DNA from 2 places in the Mycobacterium basiliense genome. Region 2 is predicted to be linked to the other one. Evidence: predicted binding sites of a transcription regulator. Region 2 holds the regulator's gene; the other holds the start of a gene.
The links. The regulator LexA, encoded in region 2, represses DNA repair genes until DNA is damaged. The targets are predictions, from matches to a motif close to CGAACANNTGTTCG.
Positions count from the first base shown of each region.

Region 1: the regulator LexA is predicted to act here: its motif matches at 2,715-2,728, upstream of cofD (2-phospho-L-lactate transferase).

Region 1 covers NZ_LR130759.1:1,345,755-1,361,231, forward strand. Annotated here, with positions in the region: gene MB901379_RS05665 (Eco57I restriction-modification methylase domain-containing protein) at 1-61, opposite strand, end outside; gene MB901379_RS05670 (coenzyme F420-0:L-glutamate ligase) at 90-1,448, opposite strand; gene cofD (2-phospho-L-lactate transferase) at 1,460-2,449, opposite strand; gene MB901379_RS05680 (WhiB family transcriptional regulator) at 2,823-3,191, shown strand; gene MB901379_RS05685 (metallopeptidase family protein) at 3,224-3,646, opposite strand; gene MB901379_RS05690 (DUF3499 domain-containing protein) at 3,820-4,275, shown strand; gene MB901379_RS05695 (phosphomannomutase/phosphoglucomutase) at 4,383-5,786, shown strand; gene MB901379_RS05700 (TobH protein) at 5,783-6,895, shown strand; gene manA (mannose-6-phosphate isomerase, class I) at 6,903-8,129, shown strand; gene MB901379_RS05710 (FAD-dependent oxidoreductase) at 8,107-9,504, opposite strand; gene MB901379_RS05715 (FAD-dependent oxidoreductase) at 9,601-10,947, opposite strand; gene MB901379_RS05720 (amino acid permease) at 11,049-12,533, shown strand; gene MB901379_RS05725 (alkane 1-monooxygenase) at 12,645-13,931, shown strand; gene MB901379_RS05730 (rubredoxin) at 13,943-14,104, shown strand; gene MB901379_RS05735 (rubredoxin) at 14,172-14,354, shown strand; gene alkX (TetR family transcriptional regulator AlkX) at 14,351-15,001, shown strand; gene ahcY (adenosylhomocysteinase) at 15,127-15,477, shown strand, end outside.
Region 2 covers NZ_LR130759.1:2,039,562-2,055,038, reverse strand. Annotated here, with positions in the region: gene MB901379_RS24510 (trypsin-like serine peptidase) at 1-50, opposite strand, end outside; gene MB901379_RS08755 (proteasome assembly chaperone family protein) at 444-1,421, shown strand; gene MB901379_RS08750 (alpha/beta fold hydrolase) at 1,465-2,490, shown strand; gene MB901379_RS08745 (PhzF family phenazine biosynthesis protein) at 2,536-3,222, shown strand; gene MB901379_RS08740 (peroxynitrite isomerase) at 3,234-3,719, opposite strand; gene nrdR (transcriptional regulator NrdR) at 3,728-4,192, opposite strand; gene MB901379_RS08730 (hypothetical protein) at 4,356-4,853, opposite strand; gene lexA (transcriptional repressor LexA) at 5,160-5,873, shown strand; gene MB901379_RS08720 (LGFP repeat-containing protein) at 5,908-8,244, opposite strand; partial or broken gene MB901379_RS08710 (TerC/Alx family metal homeostasis membrane protein) at 8,534-9,709, shown strand; gene MB901379_RS08705 (acyl-CoA dehydrogenase family protein) at 9,735-10,895, opposite strand; gene hflX (GTPase HflX) at 11,006-12,466, opposite strand; gene dapF (diaminopimelate epimerase) at 12,558-13,430, opposite strand; gene miaA (tRNA (adenosine(37)-N6)-dimethylallyltransferase MiaA) at 13,435-14,373, opposite strand; gene MB901379_RS08685 (class III extradiol ring-cleavage dioxygenase family protein) at 14,370-15,065, opposite strand; gene MB901379_RS08680 (DMT family transporter) at 15,137-15,477, opposite strand, start outside.

The sequences.
Region 1 (15,477 bases), 690 kb from region 2:
TGTAGTAGCCGCCGCGAACCTTGTCGGCCGACGCGGCGCTCTTGCCCGCGAACGTCTTCATGGCGTCCAGTACCGCCGCCTCATCCCGCTCACTTGCGGATCAACAAATCCCCGACGAGCGCCGGGTCGCGCGGTGCGGGTGGATCGGAACCATAGCCGATGGCGATGGCGCCCAGCGGCTCCCAGTCCGCCGGCAACCCCAGCTCTTCGCGAACCAGGTCGGCCGCGAAGATGGTCGAGCCGATCCAGCAACTACCCAGTCCGCGCACCGCCAGCGCGACCAGCAGGGCTTGCACGGCGGCTCCCACCGCGACGGTGAACATGGTGTGCTCGGCTTGGGTGCGGGCGGCGTCGGGGTAGGCATGTGCGCCTTCGGGCACCAGCATCGGGATGACGACTTCGGGAGCGTCGTAGAGGATCTGGCCGCGAGCCACCCGGCGTTCAACGGCGTCGGCGGGCCGGCCGTCGCCGGCGAGATCGGCTCGCCACTTGTCCTTCATGCGATCGAGCAGCCGAGTGCGGGTGTCGTCGGTCTGCAGCCAGACGAACCGCACCGGCCGAGTGTGATGCGGGGCCGGCGCGGTGAGCGCCTCGGCGATGGCGGACTCGACGAGCTGCGCATCGACCGGTTGGTCGGCAAAGCTACGGACCGACCGGCGCAACAGTTGGGCCTGCTGGCGGCCCAGGTCGATGGCCTCGGCGGTGCCCAACCAGAAGAGGTCGTCGGCGCCAGGCCGCAGCAGCTGTCGAGCCGTCGCGTCGGGGTCGCCCACCACATGTTCTGGAAGACCGCGAACCACCGCCACCGGCATCGCGGTCAGTTTGCCTTTGACCAGATCGGCGGCGGCGGCTACCTCGTCGGCAACCGCGATTTCGGTGACGACCAACTCGTTGCCATATCGGTCCACGGCACCCGAATAGTTGTGCAGCACCGCCAGGCCGGCGGCCCCGACCGCGGCGTCGATCTGCCCGTTACGCCAGGCGCGGCCCATGGTGTCGGTGACGACCACCGCGACAGTGACGCCCAGCCGCTCGCGCAGCCCGGCACGCAGGGTGGCCGCACTGGCATCGGGATCGATTGGCAGCAAAGCGAGTTCGGATCTGCCCACGTTGGATCCGTCCACGCCGGCAGCGGCCTGCACCAGCCCGAGCCGGTTCTCGGTGATCAGGGTCCGGCCCTTGCGTGCCAGCACCCGCACCGCCTCATCGTCGACCAGCTTGCGACGTAGCTGATCTCGCTGCTCCGGGTCTTCGGGAGCCGCCACCAGCCGTCCCTCGCACTTGGACACCACCTTGCTGGTGACCACGACGACATCACCGTCGCGCAGCCACGGTGCGGCGGTCGCCACGGCCGCAACGAGATCGTCGCCGGGGCGGAAGTCGGGAAGGCCGGCAATGGGTAGAATCTGGATGGCCGAGGCGGTGCCGTGTTCGCCCGTCGGCGGCAGCTTGGCATCGGTCACGGCGCCACACCCATCAGGTCGAACCCGGCTCGCACCATGGCGGCCGTTGCCTTCGGGTCGCTCATCAGCAGGGGTATCGATGCCACCGCGACGCCTTCGATGTCGGCGCTGTCGCCCTCGGCGACCAGCCAGCCATCGAGGATCCCGGTGGCGCTGCGGGCCCCATAGTGCCGGCCAACCGCCGCGGCGGTGGAATCCACTCCGATCACCGAGAGGCATGCATCAGCCATGCCACGCAATGGTTTTCCGTCGATGATCGGCGAGTAGCCGACGATCGGAGCGGTGGTGGCCCGCAGCGCGGCACGCATACCGGGCACCGCCAGGATGGCGCCGATGCTAACCACTGGGTTGGACGGTGCCAGCATGACGAGGTCGGCTGCCTTTATCGCTTCTACCGCTTCGGTTGTGGCGCTGGCTTTTTCGGCGCCGACGTAGGCGAAGCTGTGCGTGGGCAGCTGGGCGCGATAGCGCACCCACCACTCCTGAAAGTGGATGGCCCGAGGCGAATTATCCACGGGGTCAGTAATTACCGCATGAGTCTCGCAACGATCGTTGCTGGCGGGAAGCAGCGTCGCGCCGGGCCGCCAGCGGTCGCACAGCGCCGTGGTGACCTGCGAAAGCGGGTAGCCGGCCCCCAGCATCTGGGTGCGCACCAGGTGCGTGGCCAGGTCCCGGTCGCCGAGTTGGAACCAGTCGGGTTGCACGCCGTAGTGCGCGAGTTCCTCTCTGGCGTGCCAGGTTTCGTCACGGTGGCCCCAGCCGCGTTCCGGATCGACGCCGCCACCCAGGGTGTACATGCAGGTGTCCAGGTCGGGGCAGATACGCAGCCCGTGGATCCAGGCGTCGTCGCCGATGTTGACTATTGCGGTCAATTCGTGCCGCGCGTCATCGTCGGGTGTGGCAAACTGGCCCAGGTCCAGTAAGTGCTGGACCCCGAGTAGGAAGCGGGCGCCGCCGACTCCGCCGACCAGAACGGTGACCTTCACATCGCAGGACAGTACCTGCCGGCGGCGGAGCGCTCGTGGGCCGCTAGGGTAGCCCGGGACAAAGCTGGGCCATGCCCGCTTCACCCACTGTGATGAGATCCACTCGACACGCCGAAGGCTCAACTGAAACAGAATCGCGGAAATTCGATCACGAGATGATATGGAAATGCGCCGAAGTGCTTGACCAGGCTGGCCAAGCCGTGTCTAATCACATCAGTGTCATTTCCCGGTTGGCCGGCCGGTTTCGGTGTCGCAGACCGAGATTCGATCACTAGTTCGAATTGGGTTAGCTGCACATCAAAACAGTGGGAAACCATTTCAGTACCTATTAGGAGGAGGCGGAGGCATGCCCTATGAGCACCTTCGGGGCGTAATGGGAGGCACACCGCACACCGTTGCCGGTTCGGCTGTCGATGCGATGACAGTGCCATCGATGGAAATTGGTCGACCGCATTTGAGTTTGGTTCCCGATGCGCCCGCCGCATTCGAGCCCGAACCCCTGCCGGTCTCCGCAGAACCGCCGAGTGAGCAATGGCAAGACCGTGCCCTTTGTGCGCAAACGGATCCCGAGGCGTTTTTCCCGGAGAAGGGTGGCTCCACCCGGGAGGCTAAGAAGATCTGCCTGGGGTGCGAGGTGCGCCATGAGTGCCTGGAGTACGCGCTGGCGCACGACGAGCGTTTCGGCATCTGGGGTGGCTTGTCCGAGCGCGAGCGTCGACGCCTCAAACGCGGCATCATCTGATCCGAGTCCAGCCCGACCGGCGGGACGGCCGGTCAGTCGTCGTCGATCGTCGGATCGATGACCGTGGGATCTACGTCCAGGTAAATTGCCACCTGGGCCACCAGAATCTCATGAAGCAATTCGCCAAGCTCGAGCGTGTCTTTTGCGCGCCGCTCGATTGGCTTGCGGAACAAGACAATTCGCGCCCGTGTAGCGTTTCCGCGGACATCGACCCCAGCCGGGATCAGCCGGGCCAGCGCGATCGGACCGTCCGCAATGACCTCCGGTGGCCACTGCACACTCTCCGGGTCCTTGGCCGCGATGCGGGGAATCTCATCGACCGCGATGTCCAGTTCGGACACCCGATCCTGCCAACGACGCTCGATGGGTTCGTAGGCCTCCAGAACCGCCATATCAAACCGTTCGGCCCGGCTACGCCATCCGGGCACCGTCGGCGGCAGCAGCGGACCTCGCAAATCGCGGCCCCGACGCCTCGGTCGACGCGATGCGGATCTGCCGTCTGGCCGACCGCTGCGTCCGAAGCTGCGGGAATCGCTCACGCGCCGATGGTAACGGTTGTACATCGCGCTCCGAACGGTTGCGCGTGTCCGACACTTCGGCGGGGTTTCCGCACGATAGCCTTTCGATCGTGAACGTACCCCGTCGCTGTTGCCGGCCCGGGTGTCCGCACTATGCAGTGGCAACGTTGACGTTTGTCTACTCGGATTCGACGGCGGTGGTCGGTCCGCTCGCCACTGCGCGGGAACCGCACTCCTGGGATCTATGCGTGGGACATGCCGGGCGTATCACGGCTCCGCGCGGGTGGGAATTGGTTCGGCACGCCGGGCCGCTACCCACCCATCCCGATGAAGACGACCTGGTGGCGCTGGCCGACGCGGTGCGCGAGGGCGGCCCAGACGCGGAGACGTCCTACGCGGGCAGGGATGGTGCACGGTTGAACGGCTACGACGGATTTGCCGACCCCGTCGTACAGCATGCCGGGGCGCACGCCACCGCGCCGAGTGGCGGCGTGTTCGCACCGTCCGAACCACGCTCCGGACGCCGTCGCGGACACCTGCGGGTTTTACCCGACCCCGCTGACTAGCCGCGGGCGGTGACCAGACGGTTCGAGACCGTTGGGGTCCGCACTGTTGGTGGGCGGATAGGCTGGCGGACAACAGCCGAAGAAAACTAGGTCGTCAGGAGCCCGCCATGTCTTGGCCCGCCGCGGCTATCAATCGTGTCATCAAGGCATACGACGTTCGCGGGTTGGTCGGTGAGGAGATCGATGAATCGCTCACGGCCGATATCGGCGCCGCGTTCGCTCGATTGATGGCTGTCGAAGGTGCGCGCCAGGTGGTGATCGGCCACGATATGCGCGATAGCTCACCGTCGTTGGCTGCCGCGTTCGCAAACGGGGTGACCGGCCAGGGCCTGGACGTGCTGCGGGTCGGTCTGGCGTCTACCGATCAGCTTTATTTCGCCTCAGGCAATCTGGATTGTCCCGGCGCCATGTTTACCGCCAGCCACAATCCGGCGGCCTACAACGGCATCAAGCTGTGCCGGGCCGGCGCCAAACCGGTGGGCGCCGACACCGGGCTGAACGCCATCCGTGAGGATCTTATCGACGCTGAGCCGGTGGCCGCGGGCGATGGATTGGTGGGGACGATTGCCGACAAGGATGTGCTCGGCGACTACGGGGTGTTCTTACGATCGCTGGTGAACACCGACGGGTTGCGGCCACTGCGGGTGGCCGTGGACGCCGGCAACGGCATGGCCGGCCACACCGCTCCTGCGGTGCTCGGTCCGATCGACTCGATCACCTTATTGCCGTTGTACTTTGAGCTCGACGGATCCTTCCCGAACCATGAGGCAAACCCGCTTGATCCGGCGAACTTGGTGGACCTACAGGCGTACGTGCGTGAAACCGGCGCGGATATCGGATTGGCTTTCGACGGAGACGCTGACCGCTGCTTTGTGGTAGATGAACGTGGCGAGCCGGTCTCGCCGTCCACGGTGACCAGCCTGGTGGCCGCGCGCGAACTCAAGCGAGAGATCGGGGCCACCGTAATCCACAACGTGATCACCTCGCGTGCGGTGCCAGAACTGGTCATCGAACGCGGCGGCACGCCACTGCGTTCGCGCGTAGGGCACTCCTACATCAAGGCGCTGATGGCCGATACCGGCGCGATATTCGGTGGCGAACACTCAGCGCACTACTACTTCCGTGACTTCTGGGGCGCCGATTCCGGAATGCTGGCCGCACTGTACGTGCTGGCCGCCCTTGGCGAGCAGGGCCGGCCATTGTCGGAACTCACCGCCGACTATCAACGCTATGCATCGTCCGGCGAGATCAACTTTCGGGTGGCCGACGCATCGTTATGTGTGGATGCGGTACTGAAGTCCTTTGGTACCGGGATCGTCGCCATCGACCGTTTGGACGGGGTGACGGTGGACTTGGGTGGCGACAGCTGGTTCAACCTGCGTAGCTCCAACACCGAGCCCTTGCTGCGGCTCAACGTGGAGGCGCGCACCGGTGATGATGTCGACGCGCTGGTTCGGCAGGTCAGCGACGAGATCGCCGCCCAGCAACCGGGGGGAGAGACGGGAACGTGAACGCCACCCAGGCGATCGATCTCGAAGACACCGATGGCCTGATTGCTGCGGATCGGGAAGGCCTGCTGCGAGCCGCATCGACCGCGGGTGCACACGTGCGTGCCGTTGCCGCCGCTCGAGACGAGGGCGAACTCGACTCACTGCACGGCCACGACCGGCCCCGCACGGTGATTTGGGTGGCCGGCCGGGGTACCGCCGAAGCGGCGGGGGTCATGCTGGCCGCTACCTTGGGTGCGGCGGCCAGTGCGCCGATCGTGATCGCGCGCGAAGCGCCACCCTGGGTCGGGCCGCTGGACGTGGTGGTCGTTGCCGGTGACGACCCGTGTGATCCCGCTCTGGTCACCGCCACCGCGACCGGCGTGCGCCGCGGGGCGAGGGTGGTCGTGGTGGCTCCGTACCAGGGGCCGCTGCGCGACTGCTCGGCCGGCCGGGTTGCGGTGTTGGCGCCACGGTTGCCGGTACCAGACGCATTCGGATTCTCCCGGTACCTGGCCGCCGGGTTGGCCGTGCTCAGGACGGTTGATCACCGGCTGAGTATCGACCTGTCATCGCTCGCCGACGAGCTTGATGCCGAGGCACTCCGTAACGGTGCCGGCCGCGAGGTGTTCACCAACCCAGCCAAGACGCTTGCCGCCCGCATCACCGGCCGCCGGGTCGCTTTGGTTGGCGACAACGCCGCCACACTGGCGCTGGCCAGACACGGCAGTTCGGTGTTGTTGCGGGTCGCGCATCAGGTGGCCGCGGCCAGCTGGCTGGCCGACGCGATGGTGGCACTGCGGACGGGTATGACGTCGGGCGTCGGCGATGACGGCTACTCGGCGAATGCGCTATTCCATGATGAGCAGATCGACGGACCGCTGCCCGAGCGGATGCGGGTGCTGGCGCTGACGTTGGCCGAGGAGCGGGCGGTCGTGGGCGCTCGGGTTGCCGGGCTTAGTGACGTCTATGTGGTGGCGGCGGAGGATGCGGCACAGGTCCCGGGTGTGCCCGGTGCCCTCGCCGGGTCGGATGGGGCGATGACCGGCACACAACAGGCCGAGCAGCAACTGGCAGTATTGGCCGTTCGGCTGGAGATGGCCGCGGTGTATCAGCGACTCGTGCGGGGATAGGTAGAAAGTGGAACTGCTACGCGGAGCGTTACGGACGTACGCCTGGGGATCGCGCACCGCCATCGCTGAGTTCACCGGGAGGCCGGTGCCGGCGGCCCACCCCGAGGCTGAACTCTGGTTTGGCGCGCACCCGGGGGACCCGGCCTGGTTGGAAACCGAGAACGGCGAAACCTCGCTGCTTGAAGCGTTGTCCGCCGATCCGGAGGGACAACTCGGTCCCGGCTCGCGGGCGCGGTTCGGCGATGTGCTCCCGTTCCTGGTCAAGGTGCTTGCCGCCGACGAACCACTATCGTTGCAGGCGCATCCCAGCGCCGAGCAGGCGGTCGAGGGCTACCGGCGTGAGGAACGGCTTGGCATTCCGGTGTCCTCACCGGTCCGCAACTATCGCGACACCAGCCACAAGCCGGAGTTGCTGGTGGCACTGCAGCCCTTTACGGCGCTCGCCGGATTCCGGCCGGCGGCTCGCACCAGCGAGCTGTTGCAGGCGCTGGCCGTGTCCGACCTCGACCCGTTCATCGATTTGCTGAGCGACCAGTCCGACGCTGACGGTTTGCGCGCGCTGTTCACCACCTGGATCACCGCGCCGCAGCCCGATATCGACGTGCTGGTGCCGGCCGTGCTCGACGGGGCCATTCACTATGTCAGCTCTGGCGCTATGGAATTCCAGTCCGAAGCCAAGACGGTACTTGAACTGGGTGAGCGCTATCCCGGTGACGCCGGCGTGCTGGCAGCGTTGTTGCTTAACTGCATCAGCCTGTCTCCCGGCGAGGCGATATTTCTGCCGGCCGGCAATTTGCATGCCTATATGCGGGGTTTTGCCCTTGAGGTAATGGCCAACTCCGACAACGTCTTACGAGGCGGACTCACCCCCAAACACGTCGATGTGCCGGAGCTGTTGCGGGTGCTCGATTTCACCCCGACCGCCGAGTCCGAGCTGCGGCCAGCGGTCCGCCACGACGGGCTGGAGCTGATCTATGACACCCCGACCGACGAGTTCGCAGTCGCGCTGTTGGCGCTCGACGGTGATCATGTCGGCCACGAGATCGATGCATCCTGCAGCCACGACGGTCCCCAGATCTTGTTGTGCACGGAAGGTTCGACGATGGTGCACGGGAAGTCCAAGTCGCTGTTGCTCGAACATGGCCAGGCCGCTTGGGTAGCCGCCGACGACGGACCGATCCGGCTGCTGGCATCGGAACCGGCCAAGCTGTTTAGGGCGACGGTTGGGCTGTGAGAGCTCGTCGTCGCTTTTTGGCGGCGTGCCGACGCTCACCAACCCAGAGCCGCAAATTGTGGGCAATGGCACGGCCGAGGATCCGGGGCGGCGGAATCATGTACAGGCTGTCGAGCAGGGAGAATCGGCGCAAAAACCATTCCGCGAGAACGGGCTCGGTCTCTGCGGCCCCGAGGAATTGGTCGAATAGCGCACCGGATGGTCGCCACCACCACGGGATTTGACCGGCGGCGGCGTGGTGGAAGGTGATGTCGCCGATGGCGTTCATCATCCACACCGGATAGGTGGTCTTCGCCGTTAGCCGGTTGAACTGTTCGGCAACGTCGACGTCGGGCGCTCGGTGTGAAGATGCCAACGCCCGACGCAGATGACCGGCTTGCAGCGACGTCATCGTCATACCCTGACCGAACGTCGGGTTGAAACTGGCTACCGCATCCCCGAACGGCACGATCCCGGCCGGGAAGCGATTCAGCTTGTGGTACCGGCGCCATTTGCTGGCCGGAAATGCGTGGTATGCCGGTTCGCCGACGGGTTCCGCGTGCGCCAGCGCCGCGTTGAAATGGTCGGGCAGTAGTTGCTCGGCGAGGGCGAGCATGTCGGGAAAGGTCCTCGGCGGCTTGGCATTTGCCACCCCGAAGGTTGTCAGCACCCACGTACCGTCCTCGTAATGCAGCATGCCCAAACCCAGCGATTGGTCGTGGGACGCGCCGGCGACCACCACTTTCTCCCGGAGCAACCCTTCCGGGATGCGGAACTGGTGGGTGGCGTAGTGGATGCCGATGTCCACGGTTGCCTCCGGTGCACGCTGATAGCCCCACCGCTCCAACCACGCCGGCAACCGGGTACCCCGGCCGGCGGCATCGACGACTAACTCGGCAGTCACGAATTCGGGCGCACCGGTCTGGCCATCGGCTGCGGGATCGAGCAGCACGCCGGTCACCCGCTGCTGGGCGGTGTCGAACCGTGGCTCGGCGACCGACCGCTGCACAATCTCGACGTTGTCAAGCTCGAGAACTCGCCGCCGGATCTGCCATTCCAGATGTGGTCGGCTGGGCACATAGGCGGTGAATTCGTCGCGCAGGGTGTGTCCGGTGCCCAGCACATGCCCGCCGGCGCCCAGATAGATACAGTCCGGCCGGTTTTCCAGCATCGGCACTCCGGCGGCCACCATGTCGCCCAGCAGACCCGGGAAAAGCCGTTCGAACTCGTCGGCCCCGCGTGCCATCAACATGTGCAGGTGCTGGTCTTGTGGAACGGTGGCGCGGTTGGCCGGTGTGGTCGGCAGCTGGTCGCGCTCGAACAGCGTCACCCGGCGGTAATAATCGGCAAGCACGCGCGCCGCGCACAGACCGGCGATGCTGGCGCCGATGACCACCGCGTGGTCCTTGGTGTCTATCGAGTTCCCCCTCATGCCCGCAGAGTACCCACTACGGTGCCGTGCGTAATTTGATTGCACCGAGGGGAATTTGCGTCAAACCGCGGCGGTGCGCCGTTTCTGGTTGCGTTCGCGAAGCCACAGCCGCACGTTGTGCGCCACGGCGCGGCCGACGATCGGAGCCGACGGCACCAGGTAGAGGCTGTCGAGGAGTGAGACCCGACGCAAGAACCATTCGGCGAGCACGGGATCGCTTTCGGCGGCCCCGAGAAATTGGTCGTAGAGCGCCCCGACGGGTCGATACCACCTGGGCATGTGCCCATCGGCGTGTTGGAAGCAAAGGTCGGCGACCGCGTTCATCGTCCACACCGGTCGGGTGGTCTTGGCTGTGGCCCGGTTGAGTTTGCCGGCTGGTTCCCGGTCCGGGGGCCGCAGGGCGCGCCGCAGATGGCCGGCCTGGAGAAACGCCATCGTCATGCCCTGCCCGAAGGTGGGATTGAAGCTGGCGACGGCATCCCCGAACGGAACGATTCCGCCCGGGAAGCGCCTCAGTTTGTCGTAGCGTCGCCATCGGCTGGCCGGAAAGGCGTGGAATGCCGGGCCACCGATGGGTTGGGCCCGGGAAAGTGCGGCCGTGAACCGGTTCGGCAGCAGCCGGCACGCGAGCTCACGGATCTCTTCGAATGTTGCCGGCGGTTTGGCTTTGGCCACCCCAAAGGTTGTCAAGATCCAGTTGCCGTCTTCGTAGCACAACATTCCCAACCCGAGCGATCGCTCGCCGCGGACGCCGGTCACCACCATCTTCTCCCGGATGAGGCCGTCGGGAATGCTGATCCGGTGAGTGGCGTAGTTGATGCCGATGTCCACGATTTCCTCGGCCGGGCGTTGATATCCCCATTGCGTCAACCACACTGGCAGCCGGCTACCTCGGCCCGCGGCGTCGACGACGAGATCGGCCGCCACGAATTCCGGATCACCGCTCCCGCAGTCCAATACCAGGCCGGTAACCCGCTCGTGGGTGCGGTCGAACCGCGGTTCGCGCACGGCGCGTTGTTGGATGGTGACGTTGTCGAGGGCCAGCACCCGCCGTCGCATCTGCCACTCCAAATGGGGCCGGCTCGGGAGGTAGGCGGTGTACGGCTGGCGAAGCCGCTGTCCGGTTCCCAATACGTGACCCAGCGCACCCAGGTAGATGCAGTCCGGACGGTTGTCCAGCATGGGCACACCCGCAGCCACCAGATCGCTCAACAGTCCGGGGAACAGGCTGTCCAGCTCCACCGCGCCGCGCGCCATCAGCAGATGCAAGTGCCGGTCCTGGGGCACCGTGGCGCGCGATGACGGCGTGTTCGGCAGGTCGTCGCGTTCGAAGACGGTCACCTTGGCGTAGCGGTCCGAGAGCACGCGTGCGGCGCACAGACCCGCGATGCTGGCACCGATCACCAGCGCGTGGTCGTTCCGGTTTTGCACGGTCGAACGCATTCCCCGCAGCGTACCCAGTACTGTGCGGTCACAGCAGGCTGGAAACGTGCGTGAGAGGGATGTGAATGGGCGGTCGATGGCGTACTAAGTCGGTAGAACAATCGATCGCCGACACCGACGAGCCGGAGACTCGGCTGCGGAAGGACCTCACCTGGCGCGACCTGGTGGTTTTCGGTGTCTCGGTGGTGATTGGCGCCGGCATTTTCACGGTGACCGCATCGACTGCCGGTGACATCACCGGCCCAGCCATCTGGGTATCGTTCTTGATGGCTGCGGCCACCTGTGCGCTGGCGGCGCTTTGCTACGCCGAGTTCGCCTCGACGCTGCCGGTAGCCGGCAGCGCGTATACCTTCTCCTATGCCACCTTCGGTGAGTTTTTGGCCTGGGTGATCGGCTGGAATCTGGTGCTGGAGTTAGCCGTCGGTGCGGCCGTCGTCGCCAAAGGCTGGTCCAGCTACCTCGGCACGGTCTTCGGATTCGCAGGTGGCACAGTCCATCTCGGCTCGATGACGGTCGACTGGGGCGCCCTGCTGATCGTCTCGGTGGTGGCTACCCTGGTGGCGTTGGGCACCAAGTTGTCGTCACGGTTTTCCGCGGTTGTCACGGGGATCAAGGTGTCGGTGGTGATCTTGGTCGTGGTGGTCGGCGCCTTCTACATCAAGACCGCCAACTACTCGCCGTTCATCCCCAAACCTGAGGCCGGCCACAACGACAGGGGCGCCGACCAGTCCGTTCTGTCGTTGCTGACCGGAGCCGCCGGGAGTCACTACGGCTGGTACGGGGTATTGGCCGGGGCGTCGATCGTCTTCTTTGCGTTCATCGGGTTCGACATCGTGGCCACCATGGCCGAGGAGACCAAACATCCCCAGCGCGATGTCCCGCGGGGCATTTTGGTTTCACTGGGCATCGTCACCCTGCTGTACGTCGCGGTATCGGTGGTGCTGTCCGGCATGGTTTCCTACACGCAGCTGCGCTCGGTCCCGGGCGGTGGGCACGCGAACCTGGCCACCGCGTTCACGGCCAACGGGGTGTACTGGGCCAGCGGCATCATCTCCGTGGGAGCGCTGGCCGGACTGACCACCGTGGTGATGGTGCTGATGCTCGGGCAGTGCCGGGTGTTGTTCGCGATGGCGCGCGACGGGCTCTTGCCGCGGCAGTTGGCCAAGACCGGGTCACGCGGCACCCCGGTCCGGATTACCGTGCTGGTCGCGGTGGCAGTGGGTGCGACGGCATCGGTATTCCCGATCACCAAGCTCGAAGAGATGGTCAACGTCGGCACCCTGTTCGCGTTCCTGCTGGTGTCCGCGGGCGTGATCATTCTGCGCAGGAGCCGGCCCGATCTGGAACGTGGGTTTCGGGTGCCCTGGGTGCCGCTGCTGCCGATCGCCTCGTTGTGCGCCTGCCTGTGGTTGATGTTGAACCTGACGGCTCTGACCTGGATCCGGTTTGCCGTGTGGCTACTGGTCGGCACGGCGATCTACCTCGGCTACGGGCGCAAACACTCGGTGCAGGGGCGAAGGGAGCTCGCCAACGCGGCTGTCGACAAATAGGGGACTTTTGGAAAGTCTTTTTACAAATTGATTGTCTGTGTCTAGACAGCAGACGAATCGATAAGTATTGTCCAACCTCAACGTGGTGTGACTCACAAGGAGGTTTGGCATATGACCACACAGTTCAGCTCCGATGCGCCTGGTGCGCCGGCTCGAGACCCCGAGGTGGGGGAGTGGCGGGATAAGAAGCGCTACCTATGGCTGATGGGCTTGATCGCCCCCACGGCGTTGTTCGTGATGCTGCCGCTCGTTTGGGGGATCAACCAGCTGGGCTGGCATACCGCCGCCCAACTGCCGTTGTGGATCGGGCCGATCCTGGTCTATGGCTTGTTGCCGTTGCTGGACCTGCGGTTCGGGCCCGATGGGCAGAACCCACCCGACGAGGTGATGGAGCGGCTGGAAAACGATAAGTACTACCGCTACTGCACCTACATATACATCCCGTTCCAGTACCTCAGCGTGGTGCTGGGTGCCTACCTGTTCACCGCGTCGAACCTCAGTTGGCTCGGCTTCCCGGACACCCACGGCGGTTTGGGCTGGGTGGGCAAGATCGGCGTGGCGCTGACCATCGGTGTGCTAGGCGGCGTCGGCATCAACACCGCCCACGAGATGGGGCACAAGAAGGAGTCGCTGGAACGCTGGCTGTCCAAGATCACCCTGGCACAGACCTGCTACGGCCACTTCTATATCGAGCACAACCGGGGTCACCACGTCCGTGTCTCCACCCCGGAGGACCCAGCATCGGCCCGTTTCGGGGAGACGTTCTGGGAATTCTTGCCCCGGACGGTGTTCGGCAGCCTGCGCTCCGCGGTCGGGCTGGAGGCGCAGCGGATCCGCCGGCTGGGCCGCAGCCCTTGGGACCCGAGGACATATCCGGGCAACGACGTGCTCAATGCGTGGGCCATGTCAGTCGTGCTGTGGGGTGCGCTGATCGCGATCTTCGGGGTGGGCCTGATTCCGTTTGTGGTCATCCAGGCGGTGTTCGGGTTCAGCCTGCTCGAGGCCGTGAACTACCTGGAGCACTACGGACTTTTGCGGCAGCAGATCGCCACCGCTGCTGGAAAAGGCCGCTACGAGCGCTGCGCGCCGATGCACAGCTGGAACTCTGACCACATTGTCACCAACCTGTTCCTGTATCACCTGCAGCGGCACAGTGATCACCACGCCAACCCCACCCGCCGCTACCAGACGTTGCGCAGCATGTCGGGTGCGCCCAACCTGCCCAGTGGGTACGCGTCGATGATCTCGCTCACCTACTTCCCGCCGCTGTGGCGCAAGGTGATGGATCACCGGGTGCTAGAGCACTACGACGGTGACATCAGCAGGGTCAATCTGCACCCGCGGGTCCGGACCAAGATGCTGGCGCGGTACGGGGCCGGGCAAGAGGGTTCGGCATGACCCAAGTCAAGATCAACGCCTTCCAGTGCCCGGTCTGCGACTACGTCTACGACGAGGCTAAAGGCGACCCCAGGGAAGGATTTCCAGCCGGCACCCGATGGGACCAGATTCCCGACGATTGGTGCTGTCCGGATTGCGCAGTGCGCGAGAAAGTTGATTTCGAAAGGATCTAGTTCGGTGACGATGCTTGTCGTGCACACGGCGGGCGGAGGAGTCGGGCTGTTGAAAGGAGGCACCTCAGTGAGTGATTACAAGTTGTATCAATGTGTCCAATGCGGCTTCGAGTACGACGAGGAGCTGGGCTGGCCGGATGAAGGCATTGCGCCCGGCACCCGGTGGGAGGACATCCCGGAGGACTGGAGTTGCCCGGACTGTGGCGCCGCGAAGACGGACTTTGTGATGGTTGAGGTGGCTCGCTCATGATCAGCACCAACTTCGCTACCAAAACAGATATGGTCGCGCCTGTGAAGCGTATTCCCTACGCCGAAGCATCCCGGGTCTTGCTGCGGGATTCGGTGCTGGATGCAATGCGGGATCTGCTGCTGACCCGCGACTGGTCGGCGATCACATTGTCCGACGTTGCCCGTGCCGCGGGCGTGAGCCGTCAGACCATCTATAACGAGTTCGGTTCGCGACAGGGGCTGGCGCAGGGGTACGCGCTGCGCCTGGCCGACCGCCTGGTTGACAAGGTGCACGCCGCGCTGGATGCCAACGTGGGCAACATTTACGAATCGTTCCTGCAAGGCTTCCGGTCGTTCTTCAGCGAATCGGCGGCCGATCCGCTGGTCGTCTCGCTGTTGACCGGGGTCGCGAAGCCCGACTTATTGCAGCTCATCACCACCGACAGCGCTCCGATCATCACCCGTGCGTCGGCCCGACTGGCAACGGCATTCACCCAGACCTGGGTGGCCACCAGCGACGACGACGCCAACGTGCTGGCGCGAGCGATCGTGCGGCTGTCGTTGAGCTACGTGTCGATGCCACCAGAGGCGGACCACGACGTGGCTGCGGATTTGGCCAGGTTGATGACGCCGTTCGCAGAGCGTCACGGTGTGATTAATGTCCCCTGACCTGCGAGGCTTGGGGTCGGCGGCTACAGTGGCACAAGAGCATATTTAGGCTAAGTAGCCTTGAGTAGCCTCTAGCCACCCGTTGAGTGCCCCTCGACCCCCAAAGTAAGAAGGATGAAACACGTATGACGACGACCGAAACTGCGCTCTCTGCCGACGTAAAGAACGGCATCGATTTCAAGATTGCCGACCTGTCGCTAGCGGATTTCGGTCGCAAAGAGCTCCGGATCGCCGAGCACGAGATGCCCGGCCTGATGTCGCTACGCCGCGAATATGCCGAGGTGAAGCCCCTCAAAGGCGCCCGTATCTCGGGTTCGCTGCACATGACCGTCCAGACCGCGGTGCTGATTGAAACCCTCACCGCGCTGGGCGCCGAAGTTCGATGGGCGTCCTGCAACATCTTCTCTACCCAGGACCACGCGGCCGCCGCTGTCGTCGTCGGTCCGCATGGCACGCCCGAGGAGCCCAAGGGCGTG
Region 2 (15,477 bases):
ACCAGGTCGCCGCCCGCAGAATGCACCACCGAACCGGTGCATACGTGGATCGGGCCATCGTCGAGGAAGGATTGCGCCCACGCGCGGATCCGGATCCACCGGGTTGGCTACCCGCTGATGGTCGTCCAGCGGGCCGAACTGCCCATCTGACACCCTGCCCCGCGTTTCCGGCTCGCTGGGGATGAAGGCATCATTAGCTGGCCGGTTGCATGATGTGAGTAGCATCGCCACGCTGACCGGCAGATTAAGCACTACCGCCACGGTGCGCATCGGTGACCATCATGCCTGACCACCCGGTGCCACGCTCGGGCGAACACCGCACGACGAATACGCGTTACCCCCGTATGCGCACAAATGAGTTCGCTGTTCGATTATGGGGCCCGTCGATATGAGGGACACTAGACAGGGCACCCTGGTCAGACCCCCGAAAGGAGGCAACACCCATGGCGCACGATCCAGGTCGAGACGAGGCGCAGGATTACCAACCCGGCCAATCCGGCATGTACGAGCTGGAGTTCCCGGCCCCCCAGTTGTCCACGTCCGACGGCCGTGGCCCGGTATTGGTGCACGCGTTGGAGGGCTTTTCCGACGCTGGTCACGCGATTCGACTGGCCGCAGCCCACCTCAAGGCCGCCCTCGATACCGAACTGGTCGCATCCTTTGCGATCGACGAACTGTTGGACTACCGCTCGCGGCGACCGCTGATGACGTTCAAGACCGACCACTTCACCAGCTATGACGATCCAGAGCTCAGCCTGTACGCGCTGCGTGACACGGCCGGCACCCCGTTCCTGCTGCTGGCCGGCATGGAGCCGGACCTGAAATGGGAGCGTTTCATCACCGCGGTGCGCCTCCTATCCGAACGGTTGGGGGTACGGCAGACCATCGGTTTGGGCACCGTTCCCATGGCGGTGCCACACACCCGACCGATTACCCTGACCGCACACTCCAACAACCCGGAGCTGATCGCCGACTTTCAGCCGTGGATCTCCGAAATCCAGGTACCCGCCAGCGCGTCGAACCTGTTGGAGTACCGAATGGCCAAGCATGGCCACGAGGTTGTCGGGTTCACCGTGCACGTCCCCCACTACCTGACGCAAACCGACTACCCAGCGGCCGCCCATGCGCTGCTGGAACAGGTAGCCAAGACGGGATCGTTGGAACTGCCGCTGACGGCACTTACCGAAGCTGCGGCGGAGATCCGCAACAAGATCGACGAACAGGTGCAGGCAAGCGCAGAAGTCGCTCAAGTGGTGGCCGCCCTTGAGCGCCAGTACGATGCCTTCATCGACGCTCAGGAAAACAGATCGTTGCTAACGCGCGACGAGGATCTGCCTAGCGGCGATGAGCTGGGTGCTGAGTTCGAGCGATTTCTGGCTCAGCAGGCAGAGAAGAAGTTCGACGACGACGACCAGGCGTAACGCCCCAAGAGCCCCCAGTCGGCCTGACAATGAGGTTGCCGAGATGAGTGAGCGTAAGCGGAAACTTCGTCCGGTGCGAGAAGTGACTGCGCCTTCGCTACAGTTCCGCACCGTTCACGGTTACAAGCGCGCGTTTCGCATCGCCGGATCCGGTCCGGCGATCCTGCTGATCCACGGCATCGGGGACAATTCCACTACCTGGACGGGAATCCACGCCAAACTTGCGCAGCGGTTCACTGTCATCGCCCCAGACCTGTTGGGCCATGGGAAGTCCGACAAACCGCGTGCGGACTATTCGATCGCCGCTTATGCCAACGGCATGCGTGATCTGTTGAGCGTGCTCGACATCGAACGCGTCACCATCGTCGGGCATTCGTTGGGTGGTGGGGTGGCGATGCAATTCGCCTACCAATTCCCCCACCTGGTCGATCGGCTGGTTTTGGTCGGCGCCGGCGGTGTCACCAAGGACGTCAACGTCGTGTTCCGGTTGGCCTCATTGCCGATGGGCGCCGAAGCGCTGGCATTGTTGCGGTTACCCATGGTGCTGCCCACGGTGCAGTTGCTTGGGCGCGTGGTGGGCCTGGCACTGGGCTCAACCGCAATCGGACAAGACATCCCCAATGTCTTACGGATCCTAGACGACTTGCCGGAGCCGACGGCCTCCTCGGCGTTCACCCGCACCCTGCGGGCGGTAGTGGACTGGCGCGGGCAGATCGTCACCATGCTGGACCGATGTTATTTGACCCAGGCCATCCCGGTGCTGATCATCTGGGGCGGCCGGGACGTTGTCGTCCCCGTCCGACACGCCTTAATGGCTCACGCCGCAATGCCCGGTTCCCAGTTGGAAATCTTTGAGAGCTCCGGCCATTTCCCGTTTCACGACGACGCCGCCCGCTTCATCGACCTTGTCGAGCACTTCATCGACACCACCGAGCCCCCCGAATATGATCAGTCCGCCCTGCGGGAGTTGCTCCGCAACGGCGGTGGAGAAGGCACCGTCTCGGGCCCGCACGACACACGTGTCGCCGTGCTCAGCGCCATGGGTTCTGACGAACGCAGCGCCACCTAGAGGGCCCGCCCGCGGCCAGTTCGCCCGGCGTCGTACAGTCGGGCCATGGGCATCGAGGTCACGGTGTTGCGGGTTTTCACCGATTCAAACGGAAACTTCGGCAATCCACTGGGCGTGGTTGATGCCAGCCAGGTCGAGCCGCGAGATCGCCAGCACCTGGCAACCCAATTGGGCTATAGCGAAACCATATTCGTCGATCTCCCCAGTGCCGGCGCACACACCGCGCACGCCACCATCTACACACCCCGCACCGACATCCCGTTCGCCGGCCATCCGACCGTAGGCGTGTCCTGGTGGTTGCGCGAACAGGGACTGCCGATCAACACCCTGCAGGTGCCGGCCGGTCTGGTACAGGTGAGCTATGCGGACGACCACACCACGATCAGCGCCCGCGCGGAGTGGGCGCCCGAATTCGCGATCTGTGAGCTCGACTCACTCGATGCGCTGGCGGCCGCTAGCCCCTCGGACTATTCCGACGACGCCGCGTATTACCTGTGGACCTGGATCGACGAATCCGCCGGGTCGCTTCGAGCCCGGGTGTTTGTCGCAAATCTGGGAGTCTCGGAAGACGAGGCGACCGGTTCTGCCGCAATGCGAATTACCGACTACCTCAGCCGCGACCTCACCATCACCCAGGGCAAGGGATCTGTGCTGCAAACCACCTGGAGCCCCGAAGGCTGGGTCGCGGTTACTGGACGGGTGGTCAAAGACGGTGTGACACAAGACAACTGATTGCTGGATGGTCACGCCATTCGGCGTAAGGCAGCGGAGAGGTGGTGCTGCAGGGGTTGTCCGACAGCTCCCATTCGCAACGAATACGAGAGCTCGTCGCCGGCGATGCGGAAGGAACGACTCAGCGCGGCTACCTCTTTCGCGGTGGGGGTCAAGCCGACCGTCGTTGTGACCAACTCGATTTCGATGACGCCCCGACTCACCGAATAGGTGCCCACCTCGATTTCGGTGATGCCGCTCGGATGGGCAAGCACCAACTCGACGCGACCGGGACGCGGCACGCGAAGATAGCCGGTCTCGGCGTGCAACGGCTTCCCATCGGCGACCGACCGGGTTTTTTGCCCGTATGCTAGAAAAGGCTTGCCGACATGGGAAAACACGACCTCTTCGAGGTACTCGAACGGCTGAATCGTCGGGTACTCCCCCACGCCCGATCCCGCCCAGGTACCCAACAGCGGCGCCAACACCGTGAGATCAGGATGCAGGTCGGAAGGCATGGAGCCGGTCAGCTCGAGGTCGGCACCTGGCGGTGCGCGCGCAGCGTCTCGATCTCACGCTCGAAGTCCTCGGCCGACGAAAAGGACCGATACACCGACGCGAACCGTAGGTAGGCCACCTCGTCGAGTTCACGCAGCGGCCCCAGTATTGCCAGACCCACCTCGTGACTCGGGACCTCCGGCGAACCCGCGGCGCGAACGGTGTCCTCAACCTGCTGAGCGAGCACGTTGAGTGCATCGTCGTCGACCTGTCGCCCCTGACACGCCCGGCGCACCCCGCTGATGACCTTTTCCCGACTGAACGGCTCTGAGACGCCGCTACGCTTGACCACGGCCAAGACCGCAGTCTCCACGGTGGTGAATCGTCGCCCGCACTCGGGGCAGGACCGGCGCCGCCGAATGGCTTGGCCTTCATCGGTTTCACGCGAGTCAATCACCCGGGAATCGGGATGCCGACAGAACGGACAGTGCATAAAAGCTCCTTCGCCGTCCTGATATCCGGATATCGCAGACCTCTCCGAGAGTACCTGCGCGCCGCCTCGCACTGCCAATGCCGTCACCATCCACGCGCGCTCGACACCTCGGAAACCGCAAAACATTGCCGCGGAGCGATTTTCGCCGTAACCCATGAGCCTGTCAGCCGATCGGGGCGATCAGCGTCTGCCCGGCGGCCGGCGTCGAAACCAGGGCATTGAGTTCGCGGATACGTTCGACCACCTGACGAACCGGAGCGTCCGGTGCCACCCGAGCCGCCACGTCCTGCAACGATTCCCCGGCCTCCACCCGCACGACGGCAAGACGGTCGGGCACATCTGCGGACGAATCGCCGGTTGCTCCGTTGAACATATCGCCGAACTGCGCCATCAAACCTAGCCAGAGGGTAATCATCGAGGCCGCCAGGGCCAGGCCGACCGTCGTCGCCGCGCTGACCGGGCGTTTGCGATGCCCAACCAGTGACATCGTCACGCCGGTGCCCCGGTAGTGCAGCGGTGCGCCAACCGGCCGGGCCGGCACCGGCCGCCGTCTCGGGTAGGCCGGCCCGCTGCGGGCCGCAAGCGGCTCCCGGATCGGCCTCCGCGCGCAACGGGTGCGCGGCGAGACTAGCGAAACTGGCGAATCTAGCGGTGCCTGCATGACGGTCATCTTCGCTCCTCCGGCTGGCGGTTTGTCGCTCGTGTGTTCGACACCATACTCGCCCATCTGTTCGATTACCGAACATTTGATCGAAGCGTGTCGCGCGAGCAAAACGCTAGACCAAGCCACCGACAAGATCCGCGGTCGGCAACCCGCTGCCATACGCCTCGGCATACCCGAGCATCCACAGAGTTACACCTTTGTAATTCGAGAGCTCAGACGCTTCCGGCGGGCGGAGCCGGCTGCGCGACACACTGGTCGAACACATGTTTGATTCTCAAGGGACATGCCGCTACATTCAGTGCCATGAGCGACAGCAACGACACCCTGGTCGGCGGCGGCGCCGCCGGCGCGGCCGAACGATCGCATCCCCTGGACCCGACCCTTACCGAGCGACAGCGCACCATCCTCAATGTCATCCGCGCCTCGGTCACCACCCGTGGATACCCGCCAAGCATCCGGGAGATCGGCGATGCCGTCGGCTTGACGTCGACGTCCTCGGTGGCTCACCAATTGCGCACGCTCGAACGCAAGGGCTATTTGCGCCGCGATCCGAATCGTCCGCGAGCTGTCGACGTGCGGGGAGCCGACGACGCCGCGACAGGCGCGCCGGTCACCGAAATCGCCGGCTCCGACGCCCTGCCCGAGCCCACCTTCGTCCCGGTGCTTGGACGTATCGCGGCCGGCGGCCCGATCCTCGCCGAGGAAGCCGTCGAAGACGTGTTCCCGCTACCCCGTGAGCTCGTCGGCGAGGGCACGCTGTTTCTGCTCAAGGTCGTCGGCGATTCCATGGTCGAGGCCGCGATCTGCGACGGCGACTGGGTCGTCGTGCGCCAGCAGAATGTCGCCGACAATGGCGACATCGTGGCGGCAATGATCGACGGAGAAGCCACCGTGAAGACCTTCAAACGCGCCGGTGGTCAGGTATGGCTGATGCCGCACAACCCGGCCTTCGATCCGATCCCGGGCAATGACGCAGTGGTGCTCGGCAAGGTCGTGACGGTGATCCGCAAGATATAGCGCCGATGACCCCACGCCGTGGGCGGCATGCCGCCTAGTCCGCCTTGATGAAACCGTTGGCCTGGGCGGCCTCTTCGCTGGTGAACCAAATTTCGGCGAGCGTGTCGTAGTACAGCGCGCTGCTGGGCGTGTAGTACAGGCCAAAGCGGGCACTGGCCTTGATCGGATATCCATCCGGCGCCTGGTACGGGTCGTGGTCAAGCGGCATGTGGATCGTCGGCCGTGCTGCCTGCTCTTGCCCCACCGCAACGGGCGGCGCGGAAGCCGCTTCCGCCGTCACCCTGGGGGCCCCTTCCGCCCCTGACACGGACACCTCGTCGGACTCATAGTCTTCCGGCTCGGCGGCGGCATGGCGCCCAATTCGCGGCGGGTGAGTCGCCGTATCCGCTTCCGATCGATCGTCCGCCTCGGGCTGGAGTTCCTCGGCGGGGTCCACGCTCGCCGGGTAGTCATCCGGGTATACATCGGGGAACGTGAGATCCGGAACGGAAGTCTCCCGAACCTCGCTTTCCGCGACCGCAATTTCGGGAACCGCGGTTTCGGGCACAACCGGACGATAGGTTTCTGGAACATCGAATGCTTCCGTGGCCGCGGCCTCAGGCGCAACGGCCTCGGGAAGCGGGGCTTCCAGGAGATCGGCCGGCGTCACGACGGGCGTCGGCGTGGTGTCTACCGCATCGGGGTCTTCGTCCTCGCGTTCAAATTGTTCGAATTCCGGTTCGAAGTCCTCATCGGAGCCGGCCAGCAGATCGCCAGCGTATGCCCCGCTGTCCGGGCCGAAGTCATCGTCAGGGGCGGTGAATCCCGCGCCGCGCGGCCAGCTGACCCGCGACGCCAGGCCCGCATCGGGCGCGGCATATTCCGGCTGCTGACGGTCGTCGGGAGGGAAGTGTTCGGTGCCGAAATCGATCTCGTCGTGCGGCCAGCGGCGATCAGCGGTGTCATAGCCGAGGTCCTCGTGGTCCCCATGGTCCTCGTGGTCCCCGTGATCCCCATGGTCGTATGCGACGGGCTCTTGACCGCCGCGCCGTCGCCGCAGGCCGAACACCACCACCACGAGCAGCACCACCAACAACAGCACCGGGATCACGGCCACCAGCCACCACCAATGCCAGGTGAACTTCTTACCGTGTGGCGGCGCCGCCGACGTGCTGGGCTGGTTCTGCCCGGACACCTGTAGGCCGGACAACAAGGGAGCGAGGTTGGCCGGATCGGTGCTGTAGGCGTTGCTCGCGCGGTTCCACGAGATCGTGCCGCCGGTGAACTTCTGCGACACCACGTCGCCGTCAACGGACTGGTCGGCGACCGGTGCTCCCAACTTGCCGGTCGCACCCTTGAGCTTGTCCCACGCGGCCTTCATGGCACCGCGCACGACGAAAGCACCATGGTCGGGAGTCCAGAAGATCACCGGCTTGTCGGCCGCCGCGAAGGTAGCGATCCGGCTCGCGGGTTCGATGCCGCCGTCGGACTCGTTGGCGATCGGGAAACCCAGATCGCTGCCGACCGGGCCACCCAATGACTCGTATTTCGCCAGAATCTCGCCCTCGACGGCGTTGGCGCCGGTGGCCGGGCTGAAGAACACCTTCCCACCCTCGAAATCCTGGGCGATACCGTCGCCGCCAATCGGGTACTGGCCGCCCTTCTTCGCGCCCAGCGGGCCGGCGGCGCCACCGGCGGCGCGCCAGGCCATGTTGATGGCCGCGGCGGGGTCGATCGCTACCTGCAGCCCATTGAGCTGATCGGCCAACACCGCCGGGGTGGTGGTGAACTCCTTAGACTGCCTGTTCCAGGACACCTCACCGCCGGTGAACTTTTGCGACGTGACCTCGCCGTCGTAGGTTTCGCCCCCTACCGGGGCGCCCAGAACACCGCCCGAGCTACCCAACTTGTCCCACGCCGCGTTGATCGCCCCGCGCACGACGAATGCCCCGTGGTCGGGCGTCCAGAAAATCACCGGGTTGTCGCTGGCGGAGAATGTGCTCACCCGACTGTCGGGTCCGGCAAGGCCGGGAACTTCGTTGATCGTCGGAAAACCCAGATCGCTGCTCGCTGGGCCGCCCAGTTCCTCATATTTGGCCAGTATCGGGCCATACATGAACTTGGCCCCCGTCTCCGGGGTGAAAAACATCTTGCCGCTATCGAAGTCCAACGCGAACCCGTCGCCGACCGGGTAGACGTCACCCTTCCTGGCGCCCAGCGTTGACGTGTCCCCGCCGGCCTTCTCCCACGCGTCCATCATCGCCGCCTCGGCGTCGCCTATCGGCGACGCCGACGCGGTGGGCGCCAACAGTCCCACTGCCAGCGCCGAAGCTGCCAAGCTGAGCAACGCACGCCCGACCAGCCTGCTCAATTGACCTCTCTGCCCGTTCACCAAGCCTCCCAGCCGATGCCCTGCCCGCCCCGCGAGCTGGTGGATCTCCCACTGTGGGCCGTCCCCAGCTTCGATCCGCATCGTTGCCGGGCTCGCATTACTTTGCTCTAGCGAATGACATATGCGAAGCCAATTCGCAAATATTGCGAAAACGGATACCCAGCCGATGTCGAAATGATGCCAGGCCGAGCCCGTTTCGCGAGGAAGCGAACTGCAGCCCACACTGTGGTTAAGTTACCGTGCCGAAGAGCCTAACCCTACTGACGCCGCGAGGAGAAACCCAGCTGATATGGGTGTTTCCGAACTCATCTGGGCTCTCACGATCGTCTTGATCGTGGCCGTCGTGCTCTTCGACTACGTCTTTCACGTCCGCCATGCGCACGTGAACGCTGCGCGAGGCGCGCACGCTGGTACGCGCTCTATGTCAGGATTGCCATCGTTTTCGGCATCGGGGTGGTGGTGTTCACCAATGTCGACAAGGGCATGGAGTACTTCGCGGGCTACTTGAGCAACGATGCCCTGTCCGTCGACAACCTGTTTGTCTTTCTGGTGCTCATCAGCAGCTTTGGGGTTCCGCGAGTAGCCCAGCAGAAGGTGCTGTTGTTCGGCATCGCCTTTGCGCTCGTAGCGCGTAGCGGATCCATCCTCCTCGGTACGGCGCTGATCGAAACTTCAACGCCGCGTTCTGCGTATTCGGCCTGGCCCTGCTGGTGATGGCCGGCAACTCGCCAAACCCGCAGAAGCAGAAGGCCGTAACACCGACAACCTCACCATCCGGCTGGCCAACCGGTTTTGCGAACCTCACAGAACTACCACGGCGACCGATTGTTCATCGTGGACAACGGAAACGCGGGTCATGACGCCGCTCCTGCTCGTCATGATCGCCGTCGGGGCCAGTGTCGTCCTGTTCGCATTCGATTCCATGCCAGCGCTGTTCGGCCTGACCCAAGACGCCTACCTGGTGTTCGCGGCACCCGCGTTTTCGCTGTTGGGCCTGCGCCAGCTGTACTTCTTGATTGACAATCTGCTGTATCGGCTGCCCTACCCGTCCTACTGGCTGGCAGCGATTCTCGGCTTCATCGGCGTGAAACTGATGCTGGAAGCATTGCACCACAACATTGTTCCATTGATCAATGGTGGCAAACCGGTGGAAATCGTGGAAATCAGCACCACGATGTCGTTGCTGGTGATCGTGGGCGTCGTGTTGATCACAACCGTGGTCTCCCTGTTCTCGGCGCGTGGACGTAGGGAAAACGCCATTGCCCGGGCACGCCGGCATGCTCTGGAGTACCTCGACCTGCATTACGAAGCGGATCCGGCCGAGCGCGCGAAAATTTTAGGCGAACTGCTGGCCGCTGAACGTGAGATCGAGGCGCTCGCAACCAAACAACGCACACAATCCGAGGAAGACGAGCTGACCGTGCTGCTACGCAGGGCCCACGCTGCGCACATCGGGAAACCGTGAACCCCACCAGCTCCCACCGCGCCGGCTAAACCCCCAGGGCGCGACCGATGATCTCTTTCATGATTTCGGTCGTGCCACCGTAAATCGTCTGTACTCGCGAATCGAGATAGGCTCGAGCGACCGGGTATTCGCGCATGTACCCGTATCCACCGTGCAGCTGCAAACAGCGGTCGTTCAAGGAGACCTGCTTTTCGGTGGCATACCACTTGGCCATCGCAGCCTGCTCCGCGGTCAGCTTTCCTTCGAGATGCAACGCGATGAATTCGTCGACCATGATGCGTACCACGGTGGCCTCGGTCGCCAGCTCCGCCAGCACGAAGCGGCTGTTCTGAAAACTTCCGATCGACCTACCAAATGCCTTGCGTTCCTTGGTGTATTGCAGCGTCTGCGCCAACACGGCCTCCATGCCCGCGGCGGCCATGATCGCGATCGAGATGCGTTCCTGCGGCAGGTTCTGCATCAAGTAGATGAATCCCATGCCCTCTTCACCCAGCAGGTTCTCGACCGGAACCTGCACATCAGTGAACGACAATTCGGCAGTATCCTGCGCATCCAATCCGATCTTGTCCAGGTGGCGGCCGCGTTCGAATCCCGCCATACCGCGTTCCACCACGAGCAGCGAAAAACCTTGCGCGCCCTTCTCCGGATCGGTCTGCGCCACCACTATCACAAGGTCTGAGTTGATTCCGTTGGTGATGAACGTTTTTGACCCGTTCAGTAAATAGTGGTCACCGTGTTTGACCGCACGGGTCTTGATACCTTGCAGGTCACTCCCGGTACCCGGCTCGGTCATCGCGATCGCCGTAATCAGCTCCCCGGTACAAAATTTGGGCAACCAGCGCTGCTTCTGCTCCTCGTTCGCCAGCGACAGCAGATACGGTGCCACGATGTCGTTGTGCAGGCCAAAGCCGATGCCGCTATAACGTCCGGTGGTCGTCTCCTCGGTGATGATCGTGTTGTAGCGGAAGTCCGAGTCACCGCCGCCCCCGTATTCCTCGGGCACCGCCATGCCGAGGAATCCCTGTTTGCCGGCCTCGAGCCACACCCCGCGGTCGACGATCTTGGCTTTTTCCCACTCCTCGTGATACGGCGCCACGTGGCGGTCCAAAAAACTGCGGTAGGACTCGCGAAACAAATCATGCTCGGGTTCGAACAGAGTGCGCTCGTACTTGATGGTGCTGCCCATGGCTGACCTCCAGCGAAGAGTACTGTGCTGCCCACGGTATACCAACCATACGGTTGGTAGGCAGCTGCCGCGGGGGCTAATCGCACGCCACGGCGCGATCTGGGCAGGCGTTACGTGCGCGGTGTCGTGGATGAGGTAGCGAAATCGCGCAGGCTAGCAGCCAACGCGCTGGGCACCCTGGCTTGGATCCGGGTGCCCTCGGGCGTGTGTTCTGCGTGCCGGACTCGTCCGTCGGCGTGCACGCGGGCCGCCAAGTCGCCGCGGTCATATGGAATCATCACGTCTACCGCGGTGTCGGTGGGAGCCACCAGCTCCGCCATTCGCCGCCGCAGCGCGCCGATGCCGTCGCCGGTGCGCGCGGAGACGAATACCGCGCCGGGCAGCGCGTGCCGCAGCTTGGCCAGTGCCAGATCGCCGGCGGCGTCGACCTTGTTCACCACCAGCAGCTCTGCGGGCGCGCCGGGTTCATCAGCGCCGTGGTCGGCCATCACCTCAGAGATCACCTGGCGCACCGCATTGATCTGAGCCAGCGGATTGAGGTCCGACCCGTCGATGACGTGCAACAGCAGGTCGGCTTCGACCACCTCTTCCAGCGTGGACCGAAATGCCTCCACCAGCTGGGTGGGCAGGTGCCGGACAAAGCCGACGGTGTCGGTGAGCAGGAAGGGCCGGGCTCCCATCGCGTCGGCGTCCAACTCCGCGCGCCGGGTGGTCGGTTCCAAGGTTGCGAACAACGCGTCCTCAACCAGCACTCCCGCCCCGGTTAACGCGTTGAGCAGGCTGGATTTGCCGGCGTTGGTGTAACCGACGATGGCGATCGACGGTACGTCACTGTGCAGGCGCCGGCTGCGCTGGGTGTCGCGGACCTGTTTCATTGCCCGGATCTCGCGCCGTAGCTTTGCCATCCGTTCCCGGATGCGGCGCCGGTCGGTCTCGATCTTGGTTTCGCCGGGGCCCCGCAGGCCCACCCCACCGCCGCTGCCGCCGGCCCGACCGCCGGCCTGCCGCGACATCGATTCACCCCAGCCGCGCAGCCGCGGCAGCATGTACTCCATCTGAGCCAACGACACCTGAGCCTTACCCTCACGGCTGGTCGCATGCTGGGCGAAGATGTCGAGGATGAGCGCGGTTCGGTCGATAACCTTGACCTTGACGGCCTTCTCCAGGGCGGTCAGCTGGGCCGGCGACAGTTCACCGTCACAGATGACGGTGTCGGCACCTGTCGCCACCACGACATCGCGCAGTTCGCGCGCCTTACCAGCGCCGATGTAGGTCGACGGGTCGGGCCGGTCTCGGCGCTGAATGAGCCCCTCGAGCACCTGGGAGCCGGCGGTCTCGGCCAGTGCAGCCAACTCGGCCAGGCTGGCCTGGTTGTCCGCGGCGCTGCCTTCGGTCCACACGCCCACCAGGACCACCCGTTCCAGCCGCAGCTGCCGATACTCGACCTCGGTAACGTCGGCCAGCTCGGTCGACAGCCCGGCGACCCGGCGCAATGCGGATCGGTCTTCAAGAGCGAGCTCGCCGGTGCTGGGCACTGACACCGTCGGGTCGGGAACTTCAGGATTTGTCATAGGCGATTAGCAGTCAATTAGCGGTCGTAGGCAATTAGCGTTCATAGGCAATTAGCAATAGTGCACGCCCAAGCGTCGACATGCATCCGAATTAACGTTGTTGCGCCCGCCACCATTCCTCGCTGAGTTCGCCGCGGGCCACCAGCACCGACGGTCCGCGCAGCAGGCTGGTCGCGTTGGTGATGCTGACCTCGACCTCGCCGCCGGGCACACGCACAATGAGCGTGCCAGTGGCGGCGCCCTCGCCGGCCAACGCGGCGACGACGGCAGCGACCGTGCCGGTGCCGCATGAGCGGGTTTCCCCCACCCCACGTTCATGCACGCGCATCCAGACCACGCCACCGGACGGAGCCGTGAGCACTTCGACGTTGACACCTTCGGGGAACCGCCCGTGGTCGAAATCGACCGGCGCACCGATATCCAGTGCGGCCAGCGCTGCCGGCGTCAGCTGCGGGTCCAGGCACGCCAGGTGGGGGTTGCCGACGTCAACGGCCACGCCGGCAAACCGCTGGCCGCCGATCACGGCCTCCCCCACGCCCAGCGTGTTGGCCTTGCCCATGTCGACCGTGACCTCGGCGTTGGTCTGATCCATCTGGTGCACGGTGACCGGCCGGGGGCCGGCCAGTGACCCGACAACGAATTCGCGACGACGTTCCAGACCGCTGGCATGCAGGTAGTGGGCAAACACCCGTACACCGTTGCCGCACATCTGCGCGGTCGAGCCGTCCGCGTTGCGGTAGTCCATGTACCAGTCGTCCGCGCTGACGCCGTCGGGCAGACGATCGAGCACACCGGCGGCCAGGGCCGCGCGCGCCGTGGTGACCCGCAGCACGCCGTCGGCGCCCAGTCCCTGGCGACGATCGCAGAGCGCGGCGACCTGAGCAGCCGACAGCATCACCTGGGCATCGACGTCGGGCAGCAGCACAAAGTCGTTCTGGGTGCCGTGGCCCTTGGCGAAGATCACCAAATCAGGTTACGTCCCGCCACACTCGCAGTGCGTCACGGACGGTACGGGCGATGCCGTCTGCCGCTCCCACATCGAGCCAGTGCACCCGGTGGTCCCGACGGAACCAGGACCGCTGTCGTCGCGCGTAGCGACGGGTACCCAGGTAGGTGCGCTCGTGCGCGTCGCTCAGCAGCTCGGCGCTCCCGCCGGCGTCGAGTGCCGCGATCACCTGGGCATAACCCAGCGCACGCACCGCGGTAGCCCCATCCCGCAGGCCCAGACGCAGCAATTCGCGCACTTCATCAACCAGGCCCCGGTCGAACATCCCATCGGTTCGCCGTGCCAGCCTTTCATCGAGAACCGTTGTCTCACAATCTAATCCGACGATAACCGTGCCCCACCGAGCGGTGCCGATGCGCGGCGCGGAAGCGGCGAAGGGACGCCCGGTGAGTTCGATGACTTCGAGTGCACGCACAGTGCGCCTGCCGTCGGTGGGCAGGATCGTGGCGGCGGCGGCCGGGTCGCGGCGAGCCAACTCGGCGTGCAGTTCACCCACCCCGACCTCGGCGAGGCGCCGTTCCCAGCTGGCGCGCACGGCTGGATCGGTGCCCGGAAACGACCAGTCATCCAGCAGCGACTGAACGTAAAGCATCGAACCGCCCACCACCAGCGGTACCGCCCCGCGGGCCGCGATCGCCTCGATGTCAACGGCGGCGCACTGCTGAAAGCGGGCCACCGTCGCCGTCTGGGTGACGTCAAGGACGTCGAGTTGATGGTGCGGAATACCCCGGCGCTGCGCGACGGGCAGTTTCGCGGTCCCGATGTCCATGCCCCGGTAGAGCTGCATCGCATCGGCATTCACGATTTCCGCGCCTACCTCGCCGGCAAGCCGCTCCACCACCTCGATCGCCACTTGCGATTTCCCGGTGCCCGTCGGGCCGATAATCGCCAGTGGCCTCATGGCTGCCAAACGCCCACAAAATAGCCCACGCCATAGGGTGCCCCACGGTAGAGCTCCTTTGCCGAACGCGGTCCAGCTTCGACCAGACCCGCAAGCACCTGAAAGGCGACGCGGCCAAGGATCCGTGCGGGTAACCGAGCCAACGCCGGCGCATCACCGGCCGCCAGCGCGTCGGCCAGGCGCAGCTGTGCATCGGCTCCTGTGGGGTCATACCCGCCGGGTGCGCCGGGTGTCAGCGTGTTGACGCCGTCGGCGACTACCAGCACACCGATCGGATCGGGCAGCCGGTCGATCTCCGCGCGCAAGTGCTTGCCCCTGGCCAGCGCGACCGCAGGATCCAGATCGTCGGCGTAGACACGTACCCGTGCAGTGGCCTCCGGCGCGGCCTGGCCCCGCACCCAGGCCGCTACCAGGGCGCAGAGGGGCACATCGGCCGGAACCTCGCACCGATCTGCGCCCGACGGCGCCAGCCGAACCCGCACGTCTGCACCGAAGCCCGCGAACGTGCCGACGGCATTGGAATCGACCACCGCCTCGACGCTTCCCACCCCGACGGCGACCCACCGTGACGGCAACAAGTCCGCCGCCGCGATCACCGCCGACCCGAGGTCGGCCAGTTCAGCAGCGGCACGTCCGGCGAGTTGGGGAACAAGCACCGGCGCCGACGGGACGATCGCGATGGCGCTCAACACGCCACCAAACGTAGTGTCTACCCGCGCAGCCCGAGCACACCGGTCTGGTGGGATCGCGCGCACTCATCAGGTCAGACCGACTGGCCCGCCCTGCGTAATCGGTCCGTTCGGGCGTCGTCGTCAACCGACCGGAACCGCAACGGCACCCCAGACCCAGGCTTTACTACCGGAATGCGGCCGCTCTCGGCCGCCTCCTCGGACACCTTCTCGGCCTCGCCGCGGGCCAGCGCTATCGTCGCAACGAGCACTAACACCACACCGATGGCCACCACAACAAGCCCGGGGCCGCTGGTGTCCAATGTCTCACCAAGCAGCACGATGCCGAGCACCGCACCGATCAGTGGTTTGGCGACCACCACGGTGGGCAACGAGGCGGTCAACGCACCGGCCCGGAACGACGACTGTTGGAAGA